DNA from 4 places in the Bacillus sp. SRI_025 genome. Region 4 is predicted to be linked to each of the others. Evidence: riboswitches for the same ligand, from Rfam matches in the RefSeq annotation. Region 4 holds a riboswitch; each other region holds the start of a gene.
The links. Region 4 has a riboswitch for S-adenosylmethionine ahead of mtnW (2,3-diketo-5-methylthiopentyl-1-phosphate enolase). Riboswitches for the same ligand answer to the same signal wherever they lie in the genome.

Region 1: another riboswitch for S-adenosylmethionine. It lies ahead of AC20OE_RS11280 (bifunctional homocysteine S-methyltransferase/methylenetetrahydrofolate reductase); the one in region 4 lies ahead of mtnW (2,3-diketo-5-methylthiopentyl-1-phosphate enolase).
Region 2: another riboswitch for S-adenosylmethionine. It lies ahead of AC20OE_RS03830 (5-methyltetrahydropteroyltriglutamate--homocysteine S-methyltransferase); the one in region 4 lies ahead of mtnW (2,3-diketo-5-methylthiopentyl-1-phosphate enolase).
Region 3: another riboswitch for S-adenosylmethionine. It lies ahead of AC20OE_RS12745 (DUF2292 domain-containing protein); the one in region 4 lies ahead of mtnW (2,3-diketo-5-methylthiopentyl-1-phosphate enolase).

Annotation. Positions count from the first base shown of each region.
Region 1 is NZ_JBYEGB010000003.1:301,193-306,155, reverse strand. It holds gene metH (methionine synthase) at 1-674, opposite strand, end outside; gene AC20OE_RS11280 (bifunctional homocysteine S-methyltransferase/methylenetetrahydrofolate reductase) at 658-2,499, opposite strand; SAM riboswitch class I at 2,578-2,696, opposite strand; gene AC20OE_RS11275 (YajQ family cyclic di-GMP-binding protein) at 2,778-3,269, opposite strand; gene AC20OE_RS11270 (CvfB family protein) at 3,507-4,355, shown strand; gene AC20OE_RS11265 (BMP family lipoprotein) at 4,699-4,963, shown strand, end outside.
Region 2 is NZ_JBYEGB010000001.1:740,064-745,026, reverse strand. It holds gene bglH (aryl-phospho-beta-d-glucosidase) at 1-977, shown strand, start outside; gene AC20OE_RS03830 (5-methyltetrahydropteroyltriglutamate--homocysteine S-methyltransferase) at 1,031-2,155, opposite strand; SAM riboswitch class I at 2,244-2,356, opposite strand; gene AC20OE_RS03825 (gluconate:H+ symporter) at 2,439-3,758, opposite strand; gene AC20OE_RS03820 (four-carbon acid sugar kinase family protein) at 3,809-4,963, opposite strand, start outside.
Region 3 is NZ_JBYEGB010000004.1:85,945-90,907, forward strand. It holds gene AC20OE_RS12730 (dihydroorotate dehydrogenase) at 1-112, shown strand, start outside; gene pyrF (orotidine-5'-phosphate decarboxylase) at 84-788, shown strand; gene pyrE (orotate phosphoribosyltransferase) at 796-1,434, shown strand; SAM riboswitch class I at 1,596-1,698, shown strand; gene AC20OE_RS12745 (DUF2292 domain-containing protein) at 1,815-1,919, shown strand; gene AC20OE_RS12750 (phosphoadenylyl-sulfate reductase) at 1,965-2,666, shown strand; gene cysP (sulfate permease) at 2,680-3,744, shown strand; gene sat (sulfate adenylyltransferase) at 3,802-4,938, shown strand; gene cysC (adenylyl-sulfate kinase) at 4,953-4,963, shown strand, end outside.
Region 4 is NZ_JBYEGB010000003.1:104,830-109,792, reverse strand. It holds gene AC20OE_RS10210 (pyridoxal phosphate-dependent aminotransferase) at 1-985, shown strand, start outside; SAM riboswitch class I at 1,030-1,131, shown strand; gene mtnW (2,3-diketo-5-methylthiopentyl-1-phosphate enolase) at 1,234-2,454, shown strand; gene AC20OE_RS10200 (2-hydroxy-3-keto-5-methylthiopentenyl-1-phosphate phosphatase) at 2,454-3,149, shown strand; gene AC20OE_RS10195 (methylthioribulose 1-phosphate dehydratase) at 3,113-3,751, shown strand; gene AC20OE_RS10190 (1,2-dihydroxy-3-keto-5-methylthiopentene dioxygenase) at 3,768-4,298, shown strand; gene AC20OE_RS10185 (aspartyl-phosphate phosphatase Spo0E family protein) at 4,599-4,841, shown strand; gene kinD (sporulation kinase KinD) at 4,888-4,963, opposite strand, start outside.

The sequences.
Region 1 (4,963 bases), 200 kb from region 4:
CAGTTCAGGCCCACACTGATGGGTTTCATATGCTCAAGAGAGATATAAAAGGCTTCGATATCCTGACCAGCAAGGGTGGTGCCCATTGGTTCAATCGTTCCTGATACCATGAGTGGTAATTGAATGCCCGTCTGCTGAAAGGCTTCCTGAATTCCTTTGAAACCAGCTTTTACATTCAGCATGTCTTGGCTTGTTTCTAAAAGAAGGGCATCACACTTTCCGTCAATTAGAGCGTGGGCCTGTTCTTCATAGTTTCTGACGAGCTCACTGAAGGTTGTGCCGCCTGTTACAGATAATGTTTTCGTTGTTGGGCCCATTGCGCCTACAACAAAACGTGGCTTATCCGGTGTGGAGAAACGGTCTGCTTCAGCCTTTGCCAGCTGTGCAGCTCGAACATTGAGTTCATAGGCAAGGTGGCCAAGCCCATATTCATCAAGGACGAGCTTTGTCGCGCCGAACGTATTTGTTTCAATGAGATCGGCACTTGCTTCGAGGTATTCCCTATGGATCGCACGGATGATGTGAGGGGCTGTCACATTCAAATACTCGTTACAGCCCTCATACTCTTCTCCGCCAAAGTCCTCTGCTGTCAGGTTGGCGTTTTGAATCATTGTGCCCATTGCACCATCAAGGACGAGGATGCGTTTTTTGAGCTGTTCAGTGATAGTTGACATGGATGTTAGACTCCTTTTCTTTCTGATGGATGTAGGTGGTCAGTTCTGCTGTTAAATCTGATCGAAGGAAAGGAGTAATTAAATAAATGCCATTAAACAATTCGCAGGCTGTATCTAATAAAGAGCGGGCAATCGCTAAACCTTCTGCTCGCTGCTTTTCTTTATCCTCGCCAGCCTTAGCCATAATGTCACGAATAGAATCAGATAATTTGATGCCGGGAATTTCGTGATGAATAAACTCTGCATTTCGGCTGCTTGTTAACGGCATAATTCCGATGTAAATTGGTTTATCCAAGTGGCGGCTTTCCTCATGAATTTTCACAAGCTGTTCTTCAGAATAAACAGGCTGTGAAATAAAATAATCAGCGCCGTATTCGATTTTTTTCTCAAGACGTTTGACCGCTTTATCAATATGACGCACATTTGGGTTAAACGCGCCAGCCACTGAAAAATTGGTCTTTTTGCCAAGAGGCTTTCCTGAGAAAGAAAGGCCTTCATTAAATTGCTTGATGAGACGAATCAAATCAAAGGAGGTTAAATCATACACAGATGTTGCACCTGGGAAGTCTCCAATTTTAGATGGATCGCCTGTGATCGCTAAAATATCGGTTAATCCAAGAGTATCGAGCCCCATTAAATGGGATTGTAACCCAATCAAATTACGGTCGCGGCATGTGATATGAACAAGAGAACGCATATCAAGCTGCTGCTTTAATAATGCGCCGCAAGCGACATTGCTAATGCGCGGAGTCGCAAGAGAATTATCGGCTAACGTTAACGCATCAATGCCAGCATTCTTTAATTCATTTGCAGCAACGAGAAATTTTTCGAAGTTCAGCTTCTTCGGCGGATCGAGCTCTACGATAATCGATCGTTTTTCCACAGCCAGCTCATCAAGACCTGGCTCAGTGCGCTGATCTTGGATGGAAATGATTTCTTCTTTTAACACTTTCACTTCTTTTTCAGTGATCGGTGCTAAATCTTTGATCGCTTCAGCCATTGCGCTAATATGCTGAGGTGTTGTTCCACAGCAGCCTCCGATAATGCGTGCGCCCTGATTTCTAAATTCAAGTGCACTTTTTCGGAAATAATCGTTATCTGTATCATAGACGAGTCTGCCTTCTTCAAGAGAGGGGAGACTGCTGTTAGGATAGACTGATAAATGCGAATTTTCTAAAAGTGGAACGCCTTCGAGTGCCTGAATCATGTGATAAGGGCCCAGCCTGCAGTTGATGCCGACGACATCTGCACCAAGAGATGATAACTCAGATAAACCATCCTTCAGCGGGGTACCATCCTGCAAAACGCCTTGTTCATGCATAGAGACATTCATGACAATCGGGAGAGTCGTTTCTTTGCGAGCAATTTGGAGAACAGCCTTCGCTTCTTCTATGTCATAATACGTTTCAAGCAATAATCCGTCAGGCTCTTCATTTAATAGGATGTACAGCTGCTCTCTAAAGCTTCGTTTGATTTCTTCTATAGAGTAGGCATTTTTGTTAAACGTTCGAATGCCGCCAATTGTTCCGAGAACATAAGCGGAGCCAGCGGCTGCTTTTGCAATTTGTACCGCTTTTGTATTGATGCGTTTCGTTTCTTCCTCTAAGCCGTAGCGGGACAGTTTAATATAATTCGCACCGTATGTGTTCGTTTGGATGATGTCAGCGCCTGCCTGCACATATGCTTCGTGCACGCGTTTCACTTCATCCTCTTTCGATAAATTTAATTCTTCAAAACAGCGGTCAATGCCGTAAGAGTATAAAAGTGTTCCCATCGCTCCATCAGCTATCAGCACGCGATTTTGTAAGTCTTGTAATAGGCCCATTGTATTCCTCCTTATTTCTATGTAACAAAAAAAGCCTTCTGATAAGAAGAAGACTTTTTGGCTGTATCGTAATTCTTCTCCTTATCTTCCAAGCAGTTGCTTGCTGGATTTAGCACCTTGGTCATAGAAAATAGATTTCTACTACACCGGTTGCTGAGGCTTCACAGGGCCAGTCCCTCTGCCTCTCTTGATAAGAAAGCAATATGAACATGTCAATGAATTGAACTTCCATCAACTGTAACGAAAAATGCAGAAATAATCAATGGAAAATTTGAAATTTATCGAAAATTTATAAATTGGACATCAATCGGCAAATCAGCCTTACGCATAAGAGAAATAACCTCTTGTAAATCATCTTTATTTTTCCCTGTCACACGCACTTGGTCATCCTGAAATTGTGATTTCACTTTGATGCCAGACTGCTTGATGAGTGCGTTGATCTTTTTAGCGTTGTCTTGATCAATCCCGCTGATCAGCTTCGCACGCTGGCGTACTGTACCGCCAAGGGCATGCTCGGTTTTTCCGTAATCGATGTTTTTAGTTGGCACATTTCGTTTGATCAGCTTTGTCACAAGTACATCTTTTAGCTGCTCAAGCTTGAAGTCATCATCAGAAATGAGAACAAGTTCTTCTTTTTCGAGAGAAATATCACTTTTACTTCCTTTAAAATCATAACGGTTTTTAATTTCTTTCAGCGCTGCTTGAACAGCGTTTTGCACCTCAGGCAGTTCGACTTTCGATACAATGTCAAATGAGCTTTCTTTTGCCATCACACATGACCTCCAAGTATTGATATTGCGTCTATTTTATCATGCCAATAGGCGAAGAAGAAACTTTATCGAAGAGTTGAGGCAAAGAGTTCAGCCGGCTGCGGTATAAATCGTGACCAGTTTGTCCACTTTAGCTAACAGAACTAGAGATGTTCATGCGGGGAGAAGTATAGTAGAATAAAGTGAATCAAAAGATGAACGAACGCTCTTTTATGGGCAGATAGGAAGGAAGAGAACATGAGACCAGGTGAGCAACTGACCTTGCAAATAGAGAACGAAATGGAATACGGCTACTTTTTGACAGATGGTGAAGATTCGGTTCTCCTGCACCGCAGTGAAATGACAGAGGATCTTGATGACCGAGATGAAGTAGAGGTTTATTTATATGTAGATCATGAAGAAAGACTCGCTGCCACAATGAAAATTCCTACAATTAACGCACATACATATGGCTGGGTAGAAGTTGTAGACGTGGTAGAAGACATGGGCGCATTTGTCGATGTTGGACTGTCAAAGGATGCACTTGTGGCAACAGAACACCTCCCGCCATTTGAGGAAGCATGGCCGAAAAAAGGAGACAAACTCTACTGTATGCTGAAAGTCACAAGTTACGGCAGAATGTTCGCAAAACCAGCCACAGAAGACGTGATCAGTGAATTGTTTACTGAGGCACCAGAAACCTTAATGAACAAAGAAATTACTGGAACAATCTATCGTTTAATTGCGACAGGTTCTTTTATGTTGACAGATACAGGTGTGCGAGGGTTTATTCACCGCACGGAACGAAAGGAAGAGCCAAGACTAGGATCGACCGTTACAGGACGCGTTATTGCAGTGAAAGAGGATGGAACCGTGAACGTTTCTCTGCTTCCTAGAAAACAGGATGCATTATCTGTCGATGCAGAAGAAATTTTAACCTATATGAGAACAAGAAACGGCGCCATGCCTTACGGAGACAAAAGTGATCCAGAGGATATCCGCGAAAGATTTCAAATGAGCAAAGCCGCCTTTAAACGAGCACTAGGTCATCTGATGAAAAATGATCTCGTTTACCAAAAAGAAGGCTGGACATACGAGAAAAAGTGAGCATTTGCTCACTTCAGCGTGCAGACAAACCCTCGCATTCGGTGTCAGTCCTGCGTGCCGGTGCTCACGAATACTCAATTCGCTCCGCTCCGGTACTCGTCCTTCCTAGGGCTGCAAAGGTTTTCAGGTCACGCTGAAAAGAAGACAAAGTTCTAAAATAAAGTTCGTTTTAGCCCTTTGTCAATGATCTAAAAGTGAGCATTTGCTCACTTTTTTATTTTTGTCTTAAATAATGGATTTTTTCTATGAAAAAAGTCATGAAAACCTTCACTATAGCATTGAAACAACGCCCCTCAAATCCGATAAAAAAGGAGTAAGGATGATAAAAGGAGTGTGTTTTTGGATGAAAGTGAAGATTTCATTGCTTCTGATGGCAGCCATGCTTATGGTGCTCGCCGCATGCGGTAATCAACAGGAGGGGTCGCCAAAATCAACTGCGAAGCATATTGGCGTTATGCTCACAGATGATGGTCTTGGTGATCAATCATTTAACGATTCATCATTTAAAGGATTAGAAAAAGCACGTGATGAGCTTGGCATTGAATTTGATTATAGAGAAATTGCAGAAACTGATACATATGAAAAAGGGCTGACAGAACTCGTAAAAG
Region 2 (4,963 bases), on a different contig from region 4:
TTGTGGATCTTTATGAAACATACGCTAAAACATTGTTCACTCGCTTTAAAGATAAAGTGAAATATTGGATGACTTTCAATGAAATAAATGTCGTGTTACATGCACCTTTCACTGGTGGCGGGCTTGTATTTGAAGAAGGGGAAGACGAGAAAAGCATTCAATATCAAGCAGCGCATCACCAATTTGTTGCAAGTGCTCTGGCTGTTAAAGCAGGACATGAAATCATTCCAGATGCAAAAATTGGCTGTATGATTGCAGCGATGACCACATATCCGTACAGCTCAAGACCAGAGGATATGTTTGCTGCAATTGAGCAAGACCGTAAAACATTGTTCTTCTCAGATGTACAGGCAAGAGGATATTACCCAGGTTACATGAAACGTTATTTCCTTGAAAATGACATCAACATTGAGTTCCAAGACGGGGACGAAGACATTTTAAGAAACCATACAGTTGACTATATTGGCTTCAGTTATTATATGAGTTTTGTAACGAGTACAGATCCAAAGGTCCTTGAACAAGTTACTGGCGGTAACCTATTTGAAGGTGTGAAAAACCCTTATCTAGAAGCAAGTGATTGGGGCTGGCAAATTGATCCGAAAGGACTTCGTACAACACTGAATCAACTGTATGACCGCTATCAAAAACCATTGTTTATCGTAGAAAATGGATTGGGTGCTGTCGATCAAGTAGAAGAAGACGGATCAATTCAAGACGATTACCGAATTGATTACCTCAGAAGTCATTTGCTAGAGGCGAGAGAAGCCATCGCAGACGGAGTAGACCTGATCGGTTATACAAGCTGGGGCCCAATTGACCTAGTCAGCGCATCAACGGCTGAAATGAAAAAACGCTATGGCTTCATTTATGTCGACCGTGATAACGAAGGAAACGGTACATTAGATAGAAAGAAAAAGAAAAGCTTCGATTGGTATAAACAAGTGATTGCGACGAATGGAGATCATTTAGACGCTTAACAAAAAGAGACAAACCGCTCATACGGCGGTTTGTCTTTTTTTCGTCAAAGGGACTAAGAAGTCCACACTTGATCAGCAATCTCAATCACATGACGCAGTTTTTCCCATTGCTGTTCTTCTGTTAACAGGTTGCCTTCCTCTGTTGAGGCGAATCCGCATTGTGGACTCAAACAAATTTGGTTAATGTCCACATATTGAGCCGCTTCCTCAATGCGTTTTTTAATCTGTTCAACTGGCTCAAGCTCACCGTATTTTGAAGTGACAAGGCCTAGTACGATTTGAAGGTTTGGGTTCTTCACATATCGAAGAGGCTCAAATCCGCCAGAACGATCGTCGTCGAATTCTAAAAAGAGACCATCAAGATCTAAGCCGGCGAAAATTGTTTCTGCCGCTGCTTCGTAACCACCTTCAGCAGCCCAAGTTGATTTAAAGTTACCGCGGCAAATGTGCATAGTAATCACCAAATCCTCTGGGCGATCGGCAACAGCTTCATTGATTGTCTTCGCAAACGACTCACGAAGTTCATCCTCTTCACGGCCAAAGGCTTTGATTTGCTCGTGACCTTTTTCAGAAAAGAACACGGCCCATGCCGTATCATCCAGCTGCAAGTAGCGGCAGCCTGCATCATAAAAAGCACGGATGGCTTTCTTATACGCCTGTGCCACATCATGGTGGAATTCCTCTAAGCTGTCATACACTCCTTCTTCAAGCTTTCCACGGAAAAAGAGCATATTCGGACTTGGAATCGTCATTTTAGCCGTATGATCACCAGCGACGCTGTGAAGGAAACGATAATCCTCCAACATTGGATGATCTGTAAAATCGATCTTGCCTGTTACCTTGATCCCTCTTGCTTTTGTCGTCGTGTTATGGAATTGAATGCCCTGATCTGCTTCAAATCCTTCAACCCCATCGAGTCCTTCCAGAAAGTCAAAATGCCACCATGCACGTCTGAACTCACCATCTGTGACAACCTCTAACCCAATTTCTTTTTGCTTCTCTACAATACGTGTAATTTCTTCGTTTTCAATTTGTCGGAGCTGCTCTGCTGTCAGCGTACCGTCTGCTTTTTGCTTGCGTGCTTCCTTGATGCGTTCTGAACGAAGTAAGCTTCCTACTTGATCTGCGCGGTATGGCGGTTTCGTTGTTTTCCTTCCAATGGTTTGTACTTGTGTCATGCTGAATCCCTTCTTTCTTCAGGTTAAAAAATCAAATAAAAAAGCTCTTCCTTGGATAAGGAAGAGCATCATATACTGTGAGAACTCTGCCTTATCTTCAAACAAGCATCTGCTTGCTTAAGGAATTAGCACCATTCTGTTCCTAGGAACAGCGGTTGCCGGGTTTCACAGGGCCAGTCCCTCCACCACTCTTAATAAGGTTACCTTTTGATTCAATTTTCTTAATAAACACAATTATTCAACGTTTTTAGGGAAAAGTCAATGGTTTTTACAATTTAATTTCCTACATGAACAAATCAGCAACAAGAACACCAGCAAGTCCGACAAGTGAAAGCACGGTGACCATCAATGTCCACGTTTTAAAGGTTTGAGCCATTGATAGGTTAAAGTATTCTTTATAAATCCAGAAACCCGCATCATTCACATGAGAGAACGTGATACTGCCGGCACCTGTTGCGATCACCATTAATTCAGGGCTGACACCCGTCAGGCCAATCAGTGGTGCAGAAATGCCAGCTGCCGTGAGACCGGCGACAGTCGCTGATCCTAAAGAGACACGAAGGACAGCAGCAATGAGCCAAGTCAGAAGCAGGGGAGAAAGTGTGCTTCCTTGCATGATCCCTGCAATGTATTGATCGACGCCGCTATCAATGAGCACCTGTTTAAAGGCGCCTCCGCCCGCAATAATTAATAAAATCATGGCAATAGAGCCGATAGAATCCGCGATGGACTTCATTACGTCCTGCATGCTCTTTCCTCTTCCAAGCCCAAACGTGTAGATGGCAAGCAGCACTGAGATTAATAGTGCAATCGCCGGTTCGCCTAAAAACTCAGCGGTAGGCAGCAATGGGGAGGAAGGGAAGAAAATTTCTAGAAATGCTCTGAAAGTCATAAGCAATACAGGCAAAACAGCGGTGAAAATGCTAATGCCGAAACTAGGCATTTCTTCTTCTGTGAATTCCTTTGGATTAAATAAGTTCTTTGGGATATGTGCGTGCAACTGGTCTTTTTTAAATAGTTTTGTAAACAGAAGTCCACCTACTAAAACAGCAGGAATCGCTAAAATAATCCCAACCAATAAGGTTTGTCCCATGTTTGCTTGAAAGACATTCGCAATGGCAGTCGGCCCTGGGTGAGGAGGGAGGAAGCCATGTGTGGTGATGAGAGCAGCGACAAGCGGCATGCCCACATACAGCACAGGAAGTCTTGCAGCCTGAGCGATCGTAAAGACTAATGGAATTAAAATAATGAATCCGGTTTCATAAAATAGAGCAATTCCAATCACAAATCCAGTCAGCATCGTCGCCCATTGGATTTTTCCGATGCCAAATCGGTCAATGAGTGTCATCGCGATACGCTGAGCACCGCCAGAATCAGCCATCAATTTTCCAAGCATCGCTCCAAAACCGAGAACGAGTGCCAGGTGTCCAAGCGTACTTCCAAGTCCTTTTTCGACGGAAGCAATCGCTTCTAGTGGTGTCATCCCTTCTAACACAGCAACAATTAAAGAGACAATAATCAAAGAAATGAAAGCGTTTAACTTAAAGACAACCATGAGTAAAAGCAATAACAAAACGCCAAGTCCAATAAACACTAACGACATGATCTTTCCTCCTTTGTGGTACATAAGGGGGCGCAAACACCCCCTATGCCTTATCCTTCAAGTATGTCTACAGCTTCTTTTAACGTATCCTTTGACCCAACATTTCCCGGGAAAATCACATAAGACATGAAAGGGAATTTACTTTCTTCTCCTGTTTGCCAAACAGGGATCCCTGGTTTGATTTGACCTGCCACGGTCGCACGTCTCACGCTAAGTCCTCTTGTCCCAATATCGCTGGAGGTAATTCCGCCTTTGGCAATGAGATACTTAGGACGAATGGTGAGGCGCTGGACAATACTTGTTACAGCATCACTAATCTGTACAGAGAGCTTTAATTCTTCCTCTTGGCGATCATCCCCAAGATCAAGCCGTTCTCTTCTTGTATAAACAGCCACAGATTGACCTGCTACCAACAGTGCTTCAGTTTGCTGAATGACACGGTCAATTTCTTTGCGAAAGGCATCAGGCTCTAACACGAGGTGGGTATTAAATTCAATAAAAGCCATCTCTTTATTTTGCTCAAGCGCTTTTAATTGTTCTGTTGTTTTTTTCACATGAGAACCGATCATAATGAGACCACCATGAGGGCTTTCTTCTTGTATCAAGTCACCTCTTGTTAATAAGGCCTGATCCCCTATACCGCCAAGTACTTTTGTGAGCGCGGCCGCACTTCTGAACATCAGCTGCTGTCCTGCTTGAATGGCTTCAATGAGAGCGGTGACAAAGACTTTGACATCGTCATAGTCCACTGCGTTTACAACCACCTTTTTGAAATCCTTCACACCCATGATCTGTTGTTTGATTTGATCGATGCGTAAAGCCCGCAGATCAGCTAACGAAATGTAGGTTGTGTTCTCTTTTGTGAACAATCCCTCTGACTTTTCTTCAATCCATTCTCCTAGATGAGAGGATTGAAAGCCGAATGTACGGTCTCTTGCAAATTCTGTATCACCAGCAGGAATTAATTCGTGTCCTTCCTGTACGTAATGAGTATTGTCGATCGTAAAGCGTCCGCCTTCTTGGAAAAAAGGAAGAAGGATTTCTCCATCGAACTGGCGGGAGCTTTGCTGTTCAATGGTCGTTTTGAGTACTTCAGTTTCAAGCGGAAAGTGTCCGCGAAGAGTAGAATCTCCTCGGCTTACAATGATGAATTCCTGATTAAGCCGTTCAGCCACCTTTACAATGGTTGCAGCAATGGTTTCGTG
Region 3 (4,963 bases), on a different contig from region 4:
AGAAATTATTGAAGAGCTGCCAAATGTGTTAGCAGCATATGGTTATTCATCTGTAGAGGAATGCATCGGAAGGAGCTGGAAACATGAAGCACTTGCCCATCATCGCGCTTGATTTTCCATCAGGACAGGAGGCCCACGCCTTTTTAGATCGTTTTGAAAGCACTCCATTATTCGTAAAGGTTGGCATGGAGCTGTTTTACCAAGAAGGACCTGCCATCCTTGATGCGCTGAAAGAAAAAAATTGCCGCATTTTTCTTGATCTAAAATTACATGACATTCCAACTACTGTGCAAAAAGCGATGAACCGGCTTGCTGCACTTGGTGTTGATTTGGTCAATGTGCATGCTGCTGGCGGGAAACGGATGATGCAGGCTGCGTTAGAGGGACTTGAAAGCGGGACTCCTGCTGGACAAAGCCGCCCGGGCATTATTGCAGTGACCCAGCTGACTAGTACGTCAGAAGACATGATGAGAAACGAATTACTCATTGACCATCCGTTGCAAGAGACTGTTATCCGGTACGGACAATTAGCATATGAAAGTGGGCTAGACGGGGTTGTTTGCTCTGTTCATGAATCTAAAGCACTTCATGAACATATTTCACCATCCTTTCTCACTGTAACGCCAGGAATTCGCTTACCGAATGATCAAACCGATGACCAACAGCGCGTAGCGACACCGGCCTATGCAAAAGAGCAAGGTGTTTCACAAATCGTTGTCGGAAGATCAATCACAAAAGCTGATAAACCAATAGAAGCCTATCATCAAATTTTGAAAGAGTGGGAGTGACTGCCAGATGAAATCAAAAATCGCGAAACATCTATTACAAATCAAAGCGGTCTCATTAAAACCAGACGAACCGTTTACATGGGCGAGCGGTATAAAATCACCGATCTATTGTGATAACCGCCTGACATTGTCATATCCAGAAGTGAGACACGACATTGCTGAAGGTCTAAAAGATTTAATTCTCACTCATTTCAAGGGAGCAGAGGTTGTCGCGGGTACTGCAACAGCAGGCATTCCTCATGCGGCATTAGCAGCAGACCGCTTGAACATCCCGATGTGTTATGTCAGAAGTAAGCCGAAAGCACATGGAAAAGGAAATCAAATTGAAGGGGCCGTATCAAAAGGCCAAAAGGTTGTCGTCGTAGAAGACCTTATTTCCACAGGAGGCAGTGTGCTTGAAGTGGTCGCTGCTCTTCAAGATGAGGGCTGCGAGGTACTAGGAGTTGCCGCGATCTTCACATACGGACTGCCAAAAGCAGCGGCAGCCTTTCAAGAAAAAAATATTCCATATGTCACCCTAACAGACTATGACACATTGACAGACGTGGCACTTGAACTGAAAGCGATTGAGCCTGCTGCGATGAACAAACTAAAACGCTGGAGACAAGATCCTTCCTCAGAATCTTGGATGGAAGAAACGGTCTGAAAAGTGAAAGCCCATCGTTAACAAAAACTGTGCCTGCCCGCACAGTTTTTTATTTAGGTAAAAATAGTAAAATAGACTCAAATTTTAATAAAAACTAATCCTATCAATAAAGTCGGGTTGACTTTTGTTTGAATTGTGTTAATATTTAAGACAAATTGAAACTCTTATCCAGAGAGGTGGAGGGACTGGCCCGATGAAACCCGGCAACCTGCGATTCGCAAGGTGCTACTTCCTGCAAAATGATTCTATTTTGAAAGATAAGGAAATCGTGAGCTTCCTCATCTTTCTTTCGGACTGAAAGAAAGTTTTTTTATTTTAACGGTGAGGAGGAAGAGGAGATGGAAGTGAAACAAAATCAGGATGAGGACTTAGTAAAGCATATGCAAGAACTGATTGGGGATATGAAATTCGGTTCAATAACGTTAATTGTTCAGGACGGTCAAGTGATTCAAGTGGAAAAGAACGAAAAAATTAGATTGAAGTAGTGCGGATAAAAGCAATATGAGCTGTACTCCGGAAGGGGAGAAATCATGTTAACTTATGAAAATTGGCAAGAGCCGTCCATTACATTTCAAGAAGATGATTTGTATAAAGGAGCCCTGTCTGTACTGAAATGGGCGTACGGTCATTATGGTGACCAGCTCGTATATGCGTGCAGCTTTGGGATTGAGGGCATCGTTCTGATTGATCTGATTGCAAAAGTAAAAAAAGATGCGAAAATTGTCTTTTTAGATACAGGTCTGCATTTTAAAGAAACATACGACACAATTGATGCGGTAAAGGAAAGATACCCGGGCTTAGACATTGAACTGAAAACGCCTGAGCTGACGGTTGAACAGCAAAATGAGCAGCACGGTGAACAATTATGGAAAACAAATCCTCAAAGCTGCTGCCATATGCGTAAGGTCATTCCTTTGCAAGAAGCCCTATCTGGTTATCCAGCATGGCTTTCCGGTTTAAGAAGAGAGCAGTCACCAAAACGAGCAGGGACGAATTTCTTAAATAAGGATGAAAAATTCAAATCAGTGAAAGTATGTCCGCTTATCCATTGGACGTGGAAGGACATATGGAGATATGCATCTAGAGAGGAACTTACTTATAATCCGCTGCATGACCAAGGATATCCAAGTATCGGCTGTGCACCGTGTACACAGCCAGCATTTACTGCAGATGATCTGCGTTCTGGCAGATGGTCAGGCACAGCAAAGACAGAGTGCGGATTACATGAGTAAGGGAGCATAATGTATGGAAATCGCCGCAATTTTATTTAGTCTATTCTTTGCTTTAAACATAGGCGCAAGCGGAGCAGCTGCTTCTATGGGCATTGCGTACGGGTCAGGTGCGATTCAAAAGCCCATTTATGCGCTCAGCGTTTGTGCAGTTGGGATTTTAGCAGGTTCAGTGATTGGCGGCGGTGAGGTCGTCAAAACGATCAGCTCTGGTATTATGCCAGAATCAGTCATTACACTTGAAATCGTTTGTATTATCATTGGTTCTGCTGCACTATCACTTTTTATAGCGAATCTGATGGCGATCCCTTTATCAACAAGTGAGGTCACAGTAGGGGCTGTGGTTGGTGTGGCAGTCGCGTATAAAGTATTGTTTGTGAAATCCATTTTAGTGATTGTGGCATTTTGGGTGATCATCCCGATTTTCGCCTTTCTTTTTACCTTTGCTGTCGTCAAAATCATCAGAATGTTCCCTAAACGGAAGCTGTCTAAAAAAGGCACAGCTATTTTATCTGTCGTATTAATCCTCAGCGGATTTCTAGAGGCGTTTTCAGCTGGTATGAACAATGTCGCAAATGCGGTCGGCCCGCTTGTCGCGTCAGGCGTTTTGTCAGTCGGGCAAGGAACTCTTTACGGCGGGATCTTTGTTGCACTTGGTGCCCTTTTGCTTGGGAGAAGGGTACTAGAAACAAACGGAAAGAAAATCACCCGCTATCAAACAGGCGAAGGGATTTTACTTTCGAGTACCGGTGCTGGGCTTGTCATCGTCAGCTCTATTTTTGGGCTGCCTGTTCCGCTTACGCAAATCACCTCCTCGTCTATTATCGGGCTTGGAATGGCAAAAGGCGGGCCAAACATTTTTCACAAACATGTTGTGAAAAAAATGCTGAAAGTGTGGGTGGTGTCACCCTTCTTATCACTCAGCCTATCGTATTTGCTGGTGAGCCTTTTCTTAAAAGGAGACTATTACTCTATCTTTATCATGATGAGTGTACTGCTTGCCTCACTTGGTGCGCTGAGTCTGATGAAGGCAGTCAAAAATGAGAGCAGCTCTATTCATGAACAGGGCGGCGGGATTTAATCACAAATCCGACTATTAACATCTAATAAATATGAACATTGAGAGGAAGATGAACAAATGAGTTTAACACCACATGGTGGCGTATTAATTAATCGAGTAAATGAAGAATATGATCTCAGCACAGCTGCAAAGGAAATTGAACTAGATGCGATCTCCTTTGCAGACCTTGAACTCATTGCAATTGGCGGATATAGTCCAATTGAAGGGTTTTTAACAAAAGCTGATTATGAAGCAGTTGTGAGCAGTATGCGGCTAGCAAGTGGTGTCGTTTGGTCTCTTCCTATTACACTGCCAGTGACAAAAGAAAAGGCGGCGGAAATCCATCAAGGCGATATCGTACGCTTATCCTATAATGGAACTGTATATGGGGTCATTGAAGTAGAGGATCAATACACACCAGATAAGGAAAAAGAAGCGGTAAATATCTATAAAACTGATGACCGCAATCATCCAGGCGTGAAAAAATTATTTGAACGCGGTGATACTTACATTGGCGGGAAAATTACACTGACGAAACGCAGTGAAAAACCATTCCCTCAATTTACGTATGAGCCAGAAGAAACAAGACGCCATTTTAAAGAAAATGGCTGGAAAACCATTGTTGGTTTCCAAACGAGAAACCCGGTTCATCGTGCGCATGAATATATTCAAAAAACAGCATTAGAAACGGTCGATGGTTTATTTTTAAATCCGCTTGTCGGTGAAACAAAATCTGACGATATCCCGGCAGATGTGAGAATGAAAAGCTATCAAGTGTTATTGAATGGTTATTATCCAAAAGACCGCGTCTTTTTAGGTGTTTTTCCTGCTGCAATGCGTTATGCTGGACCAAAAGAAGCGATATTTCACGCGCTTGTTCGTAAAAATTATGGCTGCACCCATTTTATTGTCGGAAGAGATCATGCAGGTGTTGGTGACTATTACGGCACATACGAGGCGCAGGAACTATTTGATCAATTTACAAGCGAAGAAATCGGTATTACGCCATTAAAATTTGAACACAGCTTCTACTGTAATACATGTGAAGCGATGGCCACACCAAAAACGTGTCCTCACGACAAAAGCGAGCATGTCATTCTTTCAGGTACAAAAGTTCGAACGATGCTGAGAAACGGTGAATTACCACCAAGCACGTTCAGCCGAAAAGAAGTCATTGAAACATTAATCGAAGGATTAAAAACGACGGTATCTTAAAGGGAGGGTATGACATGAGCAACGA
Region 4 (4,963 bases):
CCGTGGAACAGCGAAATTAAAAAAGGCCGCTGCCGCTTTTTATGAAAGAGAATATGGCGTTACGCTTGATCCAAAGACGGAAATTGCGATTTTATTTGGCGGGAAAGCAGGGCTTGTTGAGCTGCCTCAATGCCTGCTGAATCCGGGTGATACGCTTCTCGTCCCTGACCCAGGTTATCCTGATTATTGGTCAGGTGCTGTACTTGCTGGAGCTCATATGGTGACCATGCCACTTCTTGAAAAAAATGATTTTTTACCTGACTACGATTTGCTGCCTGAGGATGATAAGAAAAAGGCGAAATTAATGTACTTAAATTACCCCAACAATCCGACGGGGGCTACGGCAAGCCGTTCATTTTTTGAAGAAACCGTGACATTTGCGAAAGATCACAAGCTTTGTGTTGTTCATGATTTTGCATATGGCGGCATTGGATTTGATGGAGAAAAGCCGATCAGCTTTCTGCAAGTAGATGGAGCGAAAGAGACGGGAATAGAAATTTACACATTGTCTAAAACGTACAATATGGCAGGGTGGAGAGTAGGATTTGCAGCAGGTAATCCGTCTGTTATTGAAGCGATTGAGCTTTATCAGGATCATTTGTTTGTCTCGTTGTTTAAAGCCACGCAAGATGCAGCAGCGGAAGCCCTATTAAGCGATCAAACGTGCGTACGGGTGCAAAATGACCGATATGAGAAAAGACGGAATGTGTGGATAGCTGCCTGCAAAGAAATTGGCTGGGAAGTCAGTGCTCCAAAGGGATCATTTTTTGCTTGGTTAAAGGTGCCAGAAGGATATACATCTGAAGCCTTTTCTGATTTATTATTAGAAAAAGCGCATGTTGTTGTAGCGCCAGGTAATGGCTTTGGTGCTCACGGTGAAGGGTACGTGAGAGTAGGGCTTCTAACAAGCGAGGAGCGGTTACAAGAAGCTGCTCAGCGCATCGCTGCCTTGAAGCTGTTTGAAAAAAAGCCATTGACAACATAAAAAAATGGTGCGATAATTCAGGCAATATTTAAGAAAATTGAATATTCTTATCAAGAGTAGGCAGAGGGACTAGCCCAATGAAGCCCGGCAACCGACTTCCATGAAGCACGGTGCTAATTCTTGCAGCAAGCGCTGAGAGATAAGATTCGGATGAATAACACGAAATAACCTCTTTAAGGCGCTCAAGAAGCACTTGAAGAGGTTTTTTTATTGAACATATGCATGATGCAATCGAAAGGGGATTCCTAGTGAGTGAATTACTGGCAACATACGTATTAACACATCGAGAGGATGAACAAATAAATCGAAAAGCGGAGCAGATCGCGCTTGGTTTAACAGTTGGATCATGGACGGATTTGCCTCAGCTCAAAAAGGAGCAGCTTCAAAAGCATAAAGGCCGAGTTGAAAAAGTATTAGAAAAGGCTGCTCCAGCCGAAAATGGCCTTTATCAATCAGAGGTGACCATTGCTTATCCTGAGGCAAACTTTTCAGCAGATTTACCAGCTGTTTTCACGACGATTTTTGGAAAGCTTTCACTAGACGGAAAAGTGAAGCTAGTCGATATCCAATTTTCTGAAGAATTTAAAAAAAGCCTGCCAGGACCGGCATTTGGAATTGATGGCATACGAAATAAGGTAAATGTATTTGATCGTCCATTATTGATGAGTATTTTTAAAGGTGTTATCGGCCGTGATATGCAGGATTTAAAAGAGCAGCTCCGTTTACAGGCATTAGGCGAGGTTGACCTCATCAAAGACGATGAAATTTTATTTGAAAGTCCATTAGCTCCTTTTGAAGAGCGAATCAAAGAAGGAAAAGAGATTTTAAAAGAAATCTATGAAGAGACAGGACACCGCACGCTGTATGCTGTCAATTTAACGGGCAGAACCTTTGACCTGAGGGATCGAGCGAGAAAGGCCGCTGAACTTGGAGCAGATGCGCTCTTATTCAATGTCTTTGCTTACGGTCTTGATGTCATGCAAAGCTTAGCTGAGGATCCAGATATTCCACTGCCTATTATGGCGCATCCCGCAGTGAGTGGTGCATTGACATCCTCTACTGAATATGGATTCTCGCATTCTCTTCTTTTAGGCAAATTAAACCGATATGCTGGCGCTGATCTGAGCCTCTTTCCCTCACCTTATGGATCGGTTGCACTTCCGAAAAAGGATGCCCTTGGAATCTATGAAGCTTGCGTGAAAGAGGATACGGTTCAAAAAACATTCCCTGTCCCGTCAGCAGGCATTCATCCAGGAATGGTTCCAGTATTGATCAAAGATTTTGGAATTGATCATGTGATTAACGCAGGTGGAGGCATTCACGGACATCCGCGGGGAGCCATCGGCGGAGGGAAGGCATTTCGTTCGATCATTGATGCCGTTATACAGGAAGAGTCTATCCAAGATAAGGCGGCTTCCTGCCAAGACTTAAAAGCGGCACTTGATCTTTGGGGAAGGGTAGCAGAATAATGAAAAAACCAATTGTGTGTTGTGATTTTGATGGAACAATTACAAAAAATGATAATATCATCCGCATCATGAAACAGTTTGCACCGAGTGAATGGACGAAACTGAAGGATGGTGTCCTGTCAAAGGAAATTACCATTCAAGAAGGCGTCGGGCAGATGTTTCAATTACTGACAAGTGATCAGAAGGAAGCCATTCAATCATTTATTTTAGAGGATACAGAGATTCGAGAAGGATTTAAGGAATTTGTGGATGAGGTAAAAAAAGCAGACATTCCTTTCTATGTACTTAGTGGGGGGATGGACTTTTTTGTCTACCCCATCCTCGAAGGCATTGTCGATCGAGACGATATTTATTGCAATCATGCATCATTTGGGGAAGAGCATATTCAGATTGAATGGCCGCATGCCTGCGATACGCAATGTCAAAATGGATGCGGATGCTGCAAGCCCTCAATCATTCGAAACCTGACTCATGAGGATGATTTCATCATCATGATCGGAGATTCAGTGACTGATGTGGAGGCGGCGAAACATGCAGATCTTACGTTTGCGCGCGACTACTTGCTCAATGAATGTCAAGAGCTCGGGCTCGTACATAAGGAGTTTGACACATTTGTTGATCTACACGCGCAATTTGTTCAAATAAAGGAAGTGAAGGAATGGCAGACGCAAAGAGCAAACGCTGGCAGGAGCTAGCAGACGTTAAACGTGAACTGGCCCAAAGAGACTGGTTTTTCGGAACAAGCGGTAATTTATCGATCAAGGTGTCGGATGATCCAATCACGTTTTTGGTGACGGCAAGCGGCAAAGATAAACGAAAAGAAACAAATGAAGATTTTGTGCTAGTAAATGCGGCAGGCCAGCCCCATGATCCGAACGAGACGCTTAGGCCATCAGCTGAAACACTGCTTCACACGTACGTGTATGAACGGACGAAAGCAGGCTGCTGTCTCCATGTCCACACCATTGATAATAATGTGATGTCAGAGCTGTATGGGGATAAGGGAGAGATTCGTTTTAAAGGCAACGAAATCATCAAAGCGCTTGGTTATTGGGAAGAGGATGCAGAAGTGTCGATTCCGATTATTGAAAATCCAGCTCATATTCCGCATCTTGCAGAGCAATTTGCCAAACATCTGACACTAGAGGCGTCATCTGGTGCTGTACTCATTCGCAATCATGGCATCACGGTCTGGGGAAAAACAGCCTTTGAAGCAAAACGAGTATTAGAAGCATATGAATTTTTATTTAGCTATCACTTAAAATTAGCGCTGTATCAACAGCAGCTTGTAAGATAAAAAGGAGGAAAAGCACATGGCGACGATTTTGATTCACAATGAAGAGAACACATTACTTGAGAACGAGCAAGAGGTTGCATCATATTTAGAAAACCAAGGGGTTATTTATGAGCATTGGGATATTGAAAAGCTGCCAAACCGTTTATCAGAAAAGTATGATTTAACCGATGAGGAAAAGGAAGAGATTTTGACTGTTTTCCAAAAGGAAATCCAAAGTATTTCTGAAAAAAGAGGGTACAAAGCGCAGGATGTGATTTCATTATCTGATGCCACGCCAAATCTTGATGAGCTGCTCCAAAACTTTAAACGTGAGCATCACCATACAGATGATGAAGTACGCTTTATTGTGAGCGGGCACGGAATCTTTGCTATTCAAGGCAAGGATGGCGTCTTTTTTGATGTAAGATTGAACCCAGGTGATTTAATTTCTGTTCCGCCAAACATCCGTCATTACTTTACACTTCAAGAGGATCGCAAAGTGGTCGCAGTTCGCATATTTGTCACAACTGAGGGCTGGGTGCCAATTTACGAGGAAGAAACGGTTTAATGATAGAGCTGATCATTCCGCATGAGGCGGAAGATCAGCTTTTTTTTAGGAAATTAGACATAAAATGTGAAAGAAAATAGTTGATTTTGATCTTCTGTATAGGATAAAATTCTGTTTAATCAATGTGACAGTCCTGTCCAAATTTGAAGTTTACCCCCAAATTTGATTGGGTAAAAGGTCTTTAGGCTGTAAAAAATTAAATAAAATAAGCATATTTAATTTAATTTACAAATAAAGTATAATTTTGGTGTCGGATCATTTTGAGCATAGACAGTCGAAATCATTGCGGGAGCTGAGATCATGAATATTTATGTAAGGAAAGAACAATTGCTGATGTCCATTGATGAGAAGAGAAAACAGATGGTAGAAGCTGCTCAAGTGGAAGGGTACACTGGTGAGATGACAATTAAATATAGTCAAGAACTGGACAACCTGATGAATGAGTATCAGCATCTTCTTTTTCATGAGAAACAATCTGCCCCCTCCTTTCATGATCTTGTGTCTCAAATGAGTCTTTTATCTGTGAACCGCCCCTCTTATTGACATGAAAAACCGGTCTTGCATAAGCAAAACCGGCTGACATCTTCAGCTATGCTGAGTGAGCAGAAGGAAGCATGATCATAACAGTCGTTCCTTTATTCACTTCGCTATGAATATCAATTGTT